Linked DNA regions of Zobellia alginiliquefaciens. The protein of the gene in region 1 interacts with the protein of each later gene in a pairwise test. Links are inferred from orthologs where the notes say so. Each region holds a gene or a part of one and is shown in the gene's direction. Other genes may lie near its edges.

Evidence for each region. Proteins that work in one complex are often made in the same cells at the same time.
Region 2: the proteins of P0077_RS10970 (region 1) and P0077_RS05240 interact in binary tests that used the Escherichia coli proteins (3 or more experiments, as listed by UniProt). The link is inferred for Zobellia alginiliquefaciens from one-to-one orthologs.

What each region holds. Positions count from the first base shown.
Region 1 is NZ_CP119758.1:2,604,636-2,608,406, forward strand. Bases 183-3,105 are described here. They hold P0077_RS10970 (ABC-F family ATP-binding cassette domain-containing protein), read left to right. Parts: upstream 183-650; coding sequence 651-2,561; downstream 2,562-3,105. Other genes in these bases: P0077_RS10965 (DUF983 domain-containing protein), read right to left, coding at 183-514; P0077_RS10975 (leucine-rich repeat domain-containing protein), read left to right, coding at 2,744-3,105. In the rest of the region: P0077_RS10960 (NAD(P)/FAD-dependent oxidoreductase), read left to right, coding at 1-120; more of P0077_RS10965, read right to left, coding at 98-182; more of P0077_RS10975, read left to right, coding at 3,106-3,616. UniProt on the Escherichia coli protein: Genetic data indicate it may be involved in ribosome assembly or function.
Region 2 is NZ_CP119758.1:1,238,897-1,243,139, reverse strand. Bases 585-3,979 are described here. They hold P0077_RS05240 (2-oxoglutarate dehydrogenase E1 component), read left to right. Parts: upstream 585-965; coding sequence 966-3,779; downstream 3,780-3,979. Other genes in these bases: odhB (2-oxoglutarate dehydrogenase complex dihydrolipoyllysine-residue succinyltransferase), read left to right, coding at 3,827-3,979; P0077_RS05245 (alpha-ketoglutarate decarboxylase), read right to left, coding at 585-868. In the rest of the region: P0077_RS05250 (hypothetical protein), read left to right, coding at 1-335; more of P0077_RS05245, read right to left, coding at 332-584; more of odhB, read left to right, coding at 3,980-4,243. UniProt on the Escherichia coli protein: E1 component of the 2-oxoglutarate dehydrogenase (OGDH) complex which catalyzes the decarboxylation of 2-oxoglutarate, the first step in the conversion of 2-oxoglutarate to succinyl-CoA and CO(2).

The sequences.
Region 1 (3,771 bases):
TCACGCGGGGTGCTTATAGGCCCGTCAGTTTCTAAAAAATTATATGCTTTAATTGAAAATGGTGAATCATTGGACCAAGAAATAGATGTGGCCCGGTTTACGCAGAAATATTATCGCTAACTTTTTTATGGTGCTCGGTAGCTGCATTTGGGTCATAGCCAATAAAAAAATTAATCCAAATGTTTCTAGATAGCCTAATGATTATCGGCATAAAAACTATCATTGTTGCTACAATAGCAATAAAAGCAGTGGTTAAAGTTGTTCCAATGAATAAAAAGCTGATTACAAATGCTGCCACTGCAAACGCAATTCCTACCGCATAACTCACGTACATGGCCCCGTAAAAAAAAGAAGGTTCAATTTTATATTTTGTTCCGCAGGTAGAACAACGCTCGTGCATATCAAAAATTTTGCCCAAATGATACGGATTCGTATCCTCGTACATGCTCTCTTCATGGCATTTGGGACAACTTCCTGTTAAAATACTGTATAGTTTGTTTCCTTTTTTTAACATTTGCAAAACTTTAGATAAAAGTACAGTTTTAAGGTTTCTTTCAATGTAACGATCATCACAAAAAACCGTATTTTTTAATACTAAGTGACACACCATTTAGGCATGATGCCTATTTGAATCTAGAATTTTTAAAAGTATGTTGAATATCCATAACCTTTCCGTTTCTTTTGGCGGAGAATATCTTTTTGAGGAAATCTCCTTTCGTTTAAATGGCGGTGATCGGGTAGGCCTAATCGGTAAAAACGGAGCGGGTAAATCTACGCTTTTAAAAATGTTGTCCAAAGATATGCCTATTGATTCGGGTACCATCGCAATGGAGAAGAATATTAAGATTGGCTTTCTCCGCCAGGATATAGATTTTGTTCTGGGACGAACGGTTTTAGAAGAGTCGTATCAAGCCTTTGAAGAAATAAAAGCATTAGAGCTTAAGCTGGATGAGATCAACCATCAATTGGCAGAGCGTACGGATTATGAAAGCGATATCTATCATCAGCTTATGGTGGATTTGAGCGATATAACCCATCGCTATGAAATTTTGGGCGGATATAATTACCAAGGTGAAACTGAAAAAATATTATTAGGACTTGGTTTTAAGCGCGAAGATTTCGATAAAAAAACCGATACTTTTTCCGGTGGATGGCGCATGCGAATTGAATTGGCTAAACTTTTGCTGCAAAGTAATGATGTACTGCTACTGGATGAGCCCACCAACCACTTGGATATTGAGTCTATCATTTGGTTGGAGCAATTTTTAAAAGGTTATGCCGGCGCGGTAGTAATTGTTTCTCACGATAAAATGTTCTTGGATAACGTTACCAACCGTACCATAGAGATTTCTTTAGGACGTATCTATGATTATGGTAAACCTTATTCTGAGTTTCTCTTGTTAAGAGGAGAAATTAAAGAGCAGCAGATGAACGCGCTAAAGAACCAAGAAAAAGAAATTCAGCAAGCGGAACGATTAATAGAGAAGTTCCGTGCTAAAAGTTCCAAAGCATCTATGGCGCAATCCCTTATCAAAAAACTGGATAAGATGGAACGGATAGAGGTTGATCAAGATGACAATGCGGTAATGAATTTGCGTTTTCCGGTCTCCATAACACCCGGTAAGGTCGTTGCAGAAATTGATGAACTTTCTAAGAGTTACGGAGAAAAGGATGTTTTAAAGGGAATCAATCTCCTTTTGGAACGTGATAGCAAAACAGCCTTTGTGGGGCAGAACGGCCAGGGAAAATCTACATTGGCAAAAATAATGGTTGGCGATTTGGATTACGAAGGTAATTTGAAACTAGGGCACAATGTACAAATAGGATATTTTGCCCAGAACCAAGCCGAATATCTTGATGGTAGCAAAACCATTTTGGATACCATGATAGATGCTGCCAATGAGAAGAACAGAAGTAAGGTAAGAGATATTTTAGGCTCATTTTTGTTTAAAGGTGATGAGGTGGAAAAGTATGTAAAAGTACTTTCCGGTGGAGAGCGAAACCGTTTGGCTTTGGCTAAAATGCTTTTGCAGCCCTTTAACGTATTGGTAATGGATGAGCCCACCAACCACTTGGATATTCAGTCTAAGAATGTGTTGAAGCAGGCACTACAGAATTTTGATGGTACGCTTGTTCTTGTGTCTCACGATAGGGACTTTCTTCAAGGGTTGACCAATAAGGTGTATGAGTTTAAGGACAAGAAAATTAAAGAGTACCTTGGTGATATAGATTATTACTTGGATCAACGCAAAGTTGAAGATTTTAGGGCAATTGAAAAAAAACAGGAAGATCAGAAGAAAAGTGTGGCACCAAAATCCGGTGCAAATGATTTTAAAGAGCAAAAGAAATTAAAATCTTTAAAAAACAGACTCAGCTCTGTAGAGTCGGATATTGCAAAGCTGGAAAAAGAGATTGTAGAAATAGACCATCAGTTAGTAATGGACTATGACAAAACCATTGCTTCTCCCAACTTTTTTGACGGGTATGAAAAGAAGAAAAAGCAGCTGGAAGATATGATGGGCAAGTGGGAGGAAATCACCTTGGAGCTAGAAAACTATTAGGTTTGGCTCTTAAAATAGGGGGCTTGAATTTTGCTCACAACAGATAATCGAGTTTTCACAACATTATAGAGCGGTTAATCGATAATTTTTGTTTTTCATCCTCGTTTAGGCTTATTTTTGTAAGGTAATTCTGTGAGAATTGCACCCAACCTTACTGTCAACCAAAAAAAATAAGTTAGTATATGAAAAGTCTATTGAGTTATTTAGTGCTTTTTTGCATAACCGTGCATGCGGTTTGGGCCGAAGTTCCAACTAAAGAAAGAGAATCTCTTGTTGAGCTTTATAAGGCCACCAATGGCGATGAATGGCAAAGAAAATGGAATCTTGATGCAGATATCTCAACTTGGGACGGCGTTAAGGTGAGGAACAATCATGTTGTAGAAATCAATCTTTTTAATAATAATCTACAAGGGGTTATACCGGCTAGTATTGGTGATCTTGAAAAGTTAGAATCTTTGAACCTGGCTTTTAACGGTATCACTGGAGAGCTGCCTAAAGAAATAACTTCACTAACTCGGTTAAGGGTTTTAAAGATTGAAATGAATCGTATAAAAGGAGAACTTCCTTTGGAATTGGGGAGAATGAGAAGCTTAATGGAGCTTACCGCTTTTAACAACTTTATTACCGGAAGCATTCCTGAAAGTATAGGGGACATTAAAAACCTTAAAGTATTGAACTTATCCAGTAACAGCTTAAAAGGAAACATTCCAAAAACTGTTGGTGGTTTAGCGCAGCTAGAAAGCTTGGGTCTTTTTGAGAATACGCTCGAAGGAAGTATACCTTCGGAAATAGGCGGACTTACAAAACTAAAGGAGCTTGTACTTGCCAACAATCAATTGGGAGGTGCGGTGCCGGAAGAGTTTGGTCAATTGGCAAGCTTAGAGGTGTTACAGATTCAGAATAACAAGTTTGATTCATTCAAAAACTTACAATCAATGGATGAAAAGCAATTTCTGGTATTTGATTATGATAAGGAAGATGATAAAATCGACTTTAAAAATGTAGAGTACGGCAGAACAAGAATGGCTGATACCAAATTTGAAGACGAAGAGTAGAAAATAGATTTCCATAATTTATAGTTAGTTTGGTTAAAGGGATGCGGATATGCATCCCTTTTTTTTATGGAAATTTTAAAAAAAGTAGTTTTAAGATACATTTAACTTACCTCGCTTAAACTATTAAATAGATTTGTAGTCCAACCAGCTGGCCA
Region 2 (4,243 bases), 1.4 Mb from region 1 along the record:
ATAGTACGGAGTTACTTGCCAATGCGGAGAAAAAAGAGCTTTATCAGAAGCTGGTCGCTCAGATTATAAAAGACTTTGGTCTTGCTAATATTTATATAGATTTGGATGTAGATGTTCTCCCTGAAGGACTCATAAGTGTTTTGAGGGAGAAAATCTACCGCCTTATAATGGAGCGCTTTGCGGAATACTTGAATTTGCTCTATATTGTAGATGTGCCGGAAAGAGCGTTCAAGGAAATTAAGGTAACGGATGTGGTAGAAGTAGCTGATCAGGTTACTTTTTTGGTTTTGAAAAGAGAGTTGCAAAAAGTCTGGTTAAAAGAAAAATATTCCTAAAAATATACCCGTACAAAAGGCATCCAGGCATTTGCATAAATACTTTTCTCGTCATCGTAAAGCACATCATAGCGAAGACCGACCGTAAAATTCCGGTCTGTATATCCCAAACCTAGAAATAGGGCGGGAGACCAGTAGTTTTCCTCCAGCGTAGAAAAATCGTTAAAAGAGAATGTTTGGTTGATGCGTAGTTGTTCCAGTTCCGCAGAAATCTGTAAGAAAGGAATAGGATTGTAAAGCGAAAGAATGCTTCCGCCATAGGCGTAGCGCTTATTATTATCATATTTGGCATAGTTGAATGTAAGGCTGACACCACTTGCAAATTGTTCGTTAAATTGATAGATGGCACTGGGAGCTACGGATGCATTGAAACCTCCATTTGTCAGTCCAAAACCTAATCCGCCACCAAATCGTACATTATTCCAGAAATCTGAAGATTTAGAAGTGTTTTGTGCGTAACAACTTATGCTGATAAGTATAAGAAATAACCCGAAAAAAAGTTTTTTTGAGATCAAAGAAAGTTTTTTAATCATTATCTTTATTTTTTCAATATTGCATACTAAGATACGCCCCGGAAATGGGAAATGTTGTATTTTTGTACCCATTTATTTGCATGACAGAGAATCTTCTATGGACAAATATTCCTTTCTAAATACCGCTCATACCTCTTTTTTTGCGGAACTATACGACAAGTATATTACTAACCCCGATAGTGTTGAGCCTAGTTGGCGAGCATTTTTTCAAGGATTTGATTTCGGAACGGAATCCGCTTTGGACGAGCTGGATTTAGAGACTTTGGTCTCAGCCAACGGAACTCAGAATAATGCTGTTGCGGAAATGCCGGAATCTCTTCAGAAAGAGTTTCAGGTCATTCGTTTGATCGATGGTTACCGTAGTAGAGGACATTTATTTACGGAAACCAACCCTGTTAGAGAGCGTAGACAATATGAGCCAACGCTTGATATCGAAAATTTTGGCCTATCACAAAGTGATATGGAAACCGTGTTCAGTGCGGGTGATGTTATTGGTATTGGTGCGAGTACTTTAAAAGAAATTATTGATCACTTACGTCGCATTTACTGTGATGCCATTGGTGTTGAGTATATGTATATTCGTAAGCCAGAGCGTATTGAGTGGATTCAAAATTGGTTGAATGTTAATGACAATCACCCAAAATTCGACAACGAACATAAAAAACGTATTCTTAGAAAACTGAATCAAGCGGTTTCTTTTGAAGGCTTTTTGCATACCAAATATGTTGGACAAAAACGATTTTCATTAGAAGGGGGCGAATCATTGATTCCTGCTTTAGATGCCGTTGTTGAACGTGCTGCAGAACTTGGTGTGGAGCAGTTTGTAATGGGTATGGCGCATAGAGGTAGACTTAACGTGCTTACCAATATATTTGGCAAAGCCGCTAAAGATATTTTCAGTGAATTTGATGGTAAAGATTACGAGCAAGAGATTTTTGATGGTGATGTAAAATACCATTTAGGTTGGACGTCTGATCGTAAAACGGACAATGGTAAAAAAATAAAAATGAACATCGCTCCAAATCCTTCTCACTTAGAGACAGTTGGTGCAGTCGTAGAGGGCATTGCCCGTGCAAAGCAAGATGCTCATTTTCCAGACGAGTTTTCAAAAGTACTTCCTATTGTTGTGCATGGTGATGCGGCAATAGCTGGTCAAGGATTAGTGTACGAGGTAGTACAAATGGCAAATCTTGATGGATACAAAACTAATGGTACTATACATATAGTAGTGAATAACCAAATTGGGTTTACTACCAATTATTTAGATGCGCGTTCATCTACGTACTGTACAGATGTAGGTAAGGTAACTTTAAGTCCGGTTCTACATGTAAATGCGGATGATGTTGAAGCTGTAGTGCATGCATCTCTATTTGCTTTGGAGTATCGTATGCGTTTTAATAGGGATGTATTTATTGATTTATTAGGATATAGAAAATATGGTCATAACGAAGGTGATGAACCTCGTTTTACACAACCAAAATTGTACAAGGCTATAGCTAAGCACCAAAATCCGCGGGATATTTATGCGGAGAAATTATTGGCGGAAGGTATCATAGAATCTGACTTTGTTAAAAAGTTGGAAGAAGAGTATAAGGCTTCCTTAGAGGAGGAGCTTGTAGATTCCCGTAAAGAGGATAAAACCGAAATCACTCCGTTTATGGCGGATGAATGGAAGGGCTTTGTCAATGTTCGTGAGTGGGAAATGATGGAGAATGTAGATACTTCTTTTGATAAAGATGAGCTTACTAAAATAGCGAAAGTTATAACCGAGCTTCCAAAGGATAAAAAATTCTTGCGAAAGGTTGATAAACTGATAAGAGATCGTAAGAAAATGTTCTTCGAATCTGATAGGTTAGACTGGGCTATGGGTGAATTATTGGCCTATGGTACTTTGTTGCAAGAGGGGTATGCCGTGCGTATGTCGGGTCAAGATGTGGAACGTGGTACGTTTTCGCATAGACATGCCGTAATGAAGGTGGAAGAGAGTGAAGAAGAGGTAATACTACTTAATCATATAAGTGATGAGCAGGCTAAATTTCAAATTTATAATTCGTTGCTTTCGGAATATGGGGTAGTTGGTTTTGATTATGGTTATGCCATGGCAAGCCCAAATACCTTAACAATTTGGGAAGCTCAGTTCGGAGATTTTAGCAACGGTGCTCAAATCATGATCGATCAATATATTTCGGCTGCAGAGGATAAATGGAAACTTCAGAACGGTTTGGTAATGTTGCTTCCACATGGTTATGAAGGTCAGGGAGCAGAACATTCTTCCGCACGCATGGAAAGATACTTGCAACTTTGCGCAAGAGACAATATGTATATTGCAGATGTTACCACACCTGCGCAAATGTATCATATCCTAAGAAGGCAGATGAAGGTGAACTTCAGAAAGCCAATGATTATTTTTACGCCTAAAAGTTTGTTAAGGCATCCTAAAGCAGTGTCTACCGTAGATGAATTGGCTTCGGGAAGTTTTCAAGAGGTTATAGATGATGAGTCTACTACTGTTAGTAAAGTAAAGTCGGTAGTGTTCTGTACCGGCAAGTTTTATTATGATTTACTAGCGGTTAAAGAAGAGCAGAATAGAGAAGATGTAGCTTTGGTTCGTGTGGAGCAATTGTTTCCGTTGCCAGCGGAAAAGATGAAGGCCGTTATTGCCAAGTATAAAAAGGCCGATGATTTGGTCTGGGCTCAAGAAGAGCCTAGAAACATGGGTGCTTGGAGTCATATGATGATGCATTTTAGTGATTCGGACAAGTTTAGGGTGGCTTCAAGAAGATTTTATGCTTCTCCTGCTGCCGGTAGTGCCGTTCGTTCAAAAATGAGGCATCAGCAAGTAATCGATTATGTATTCGATAAGACTAAGAATAATATGTCAAAACCATTACCTAAACCTAGTGAAGATTAGGGGTTGGTTGTTCAAATAGTAAAGATAACACAGCAAATAAGTATAGCATGATATTAGAAATGAAAGTCCCATCTCCGGGCGAATCTATCACCGAAGTAGAAATTGCGGAATGGTTGGTAGAAGATGGCGATTACGTTGAAAAAGACCAGGCCATTGCCGAGGTTGATTCGGATAAAGCTACTTTGGAACTTCCTGCTGAAGAAAGCGGAATTATTACCTTAAAAGCTGAAGTAGGGGATGCTGTTGCCGTTGGTGAGGTAGTTTGTTTAATAGATACGGACGGTGCTAAACCTGAAGGTGATTCTGCTGAGAAAGATTCAGCGGAAGAGAAGAAAAGTGAGCCTAAAAAAGAAGAGGCTAAGGCGCCTCAACCTGCTCCAGCAAAAGAAACTTACGCTTCTGGTGTAGCTTCTCCTGCAGCAAAGAAAATATTAAGTGAAAAGGGTATTGATGCTGCGGCCGTA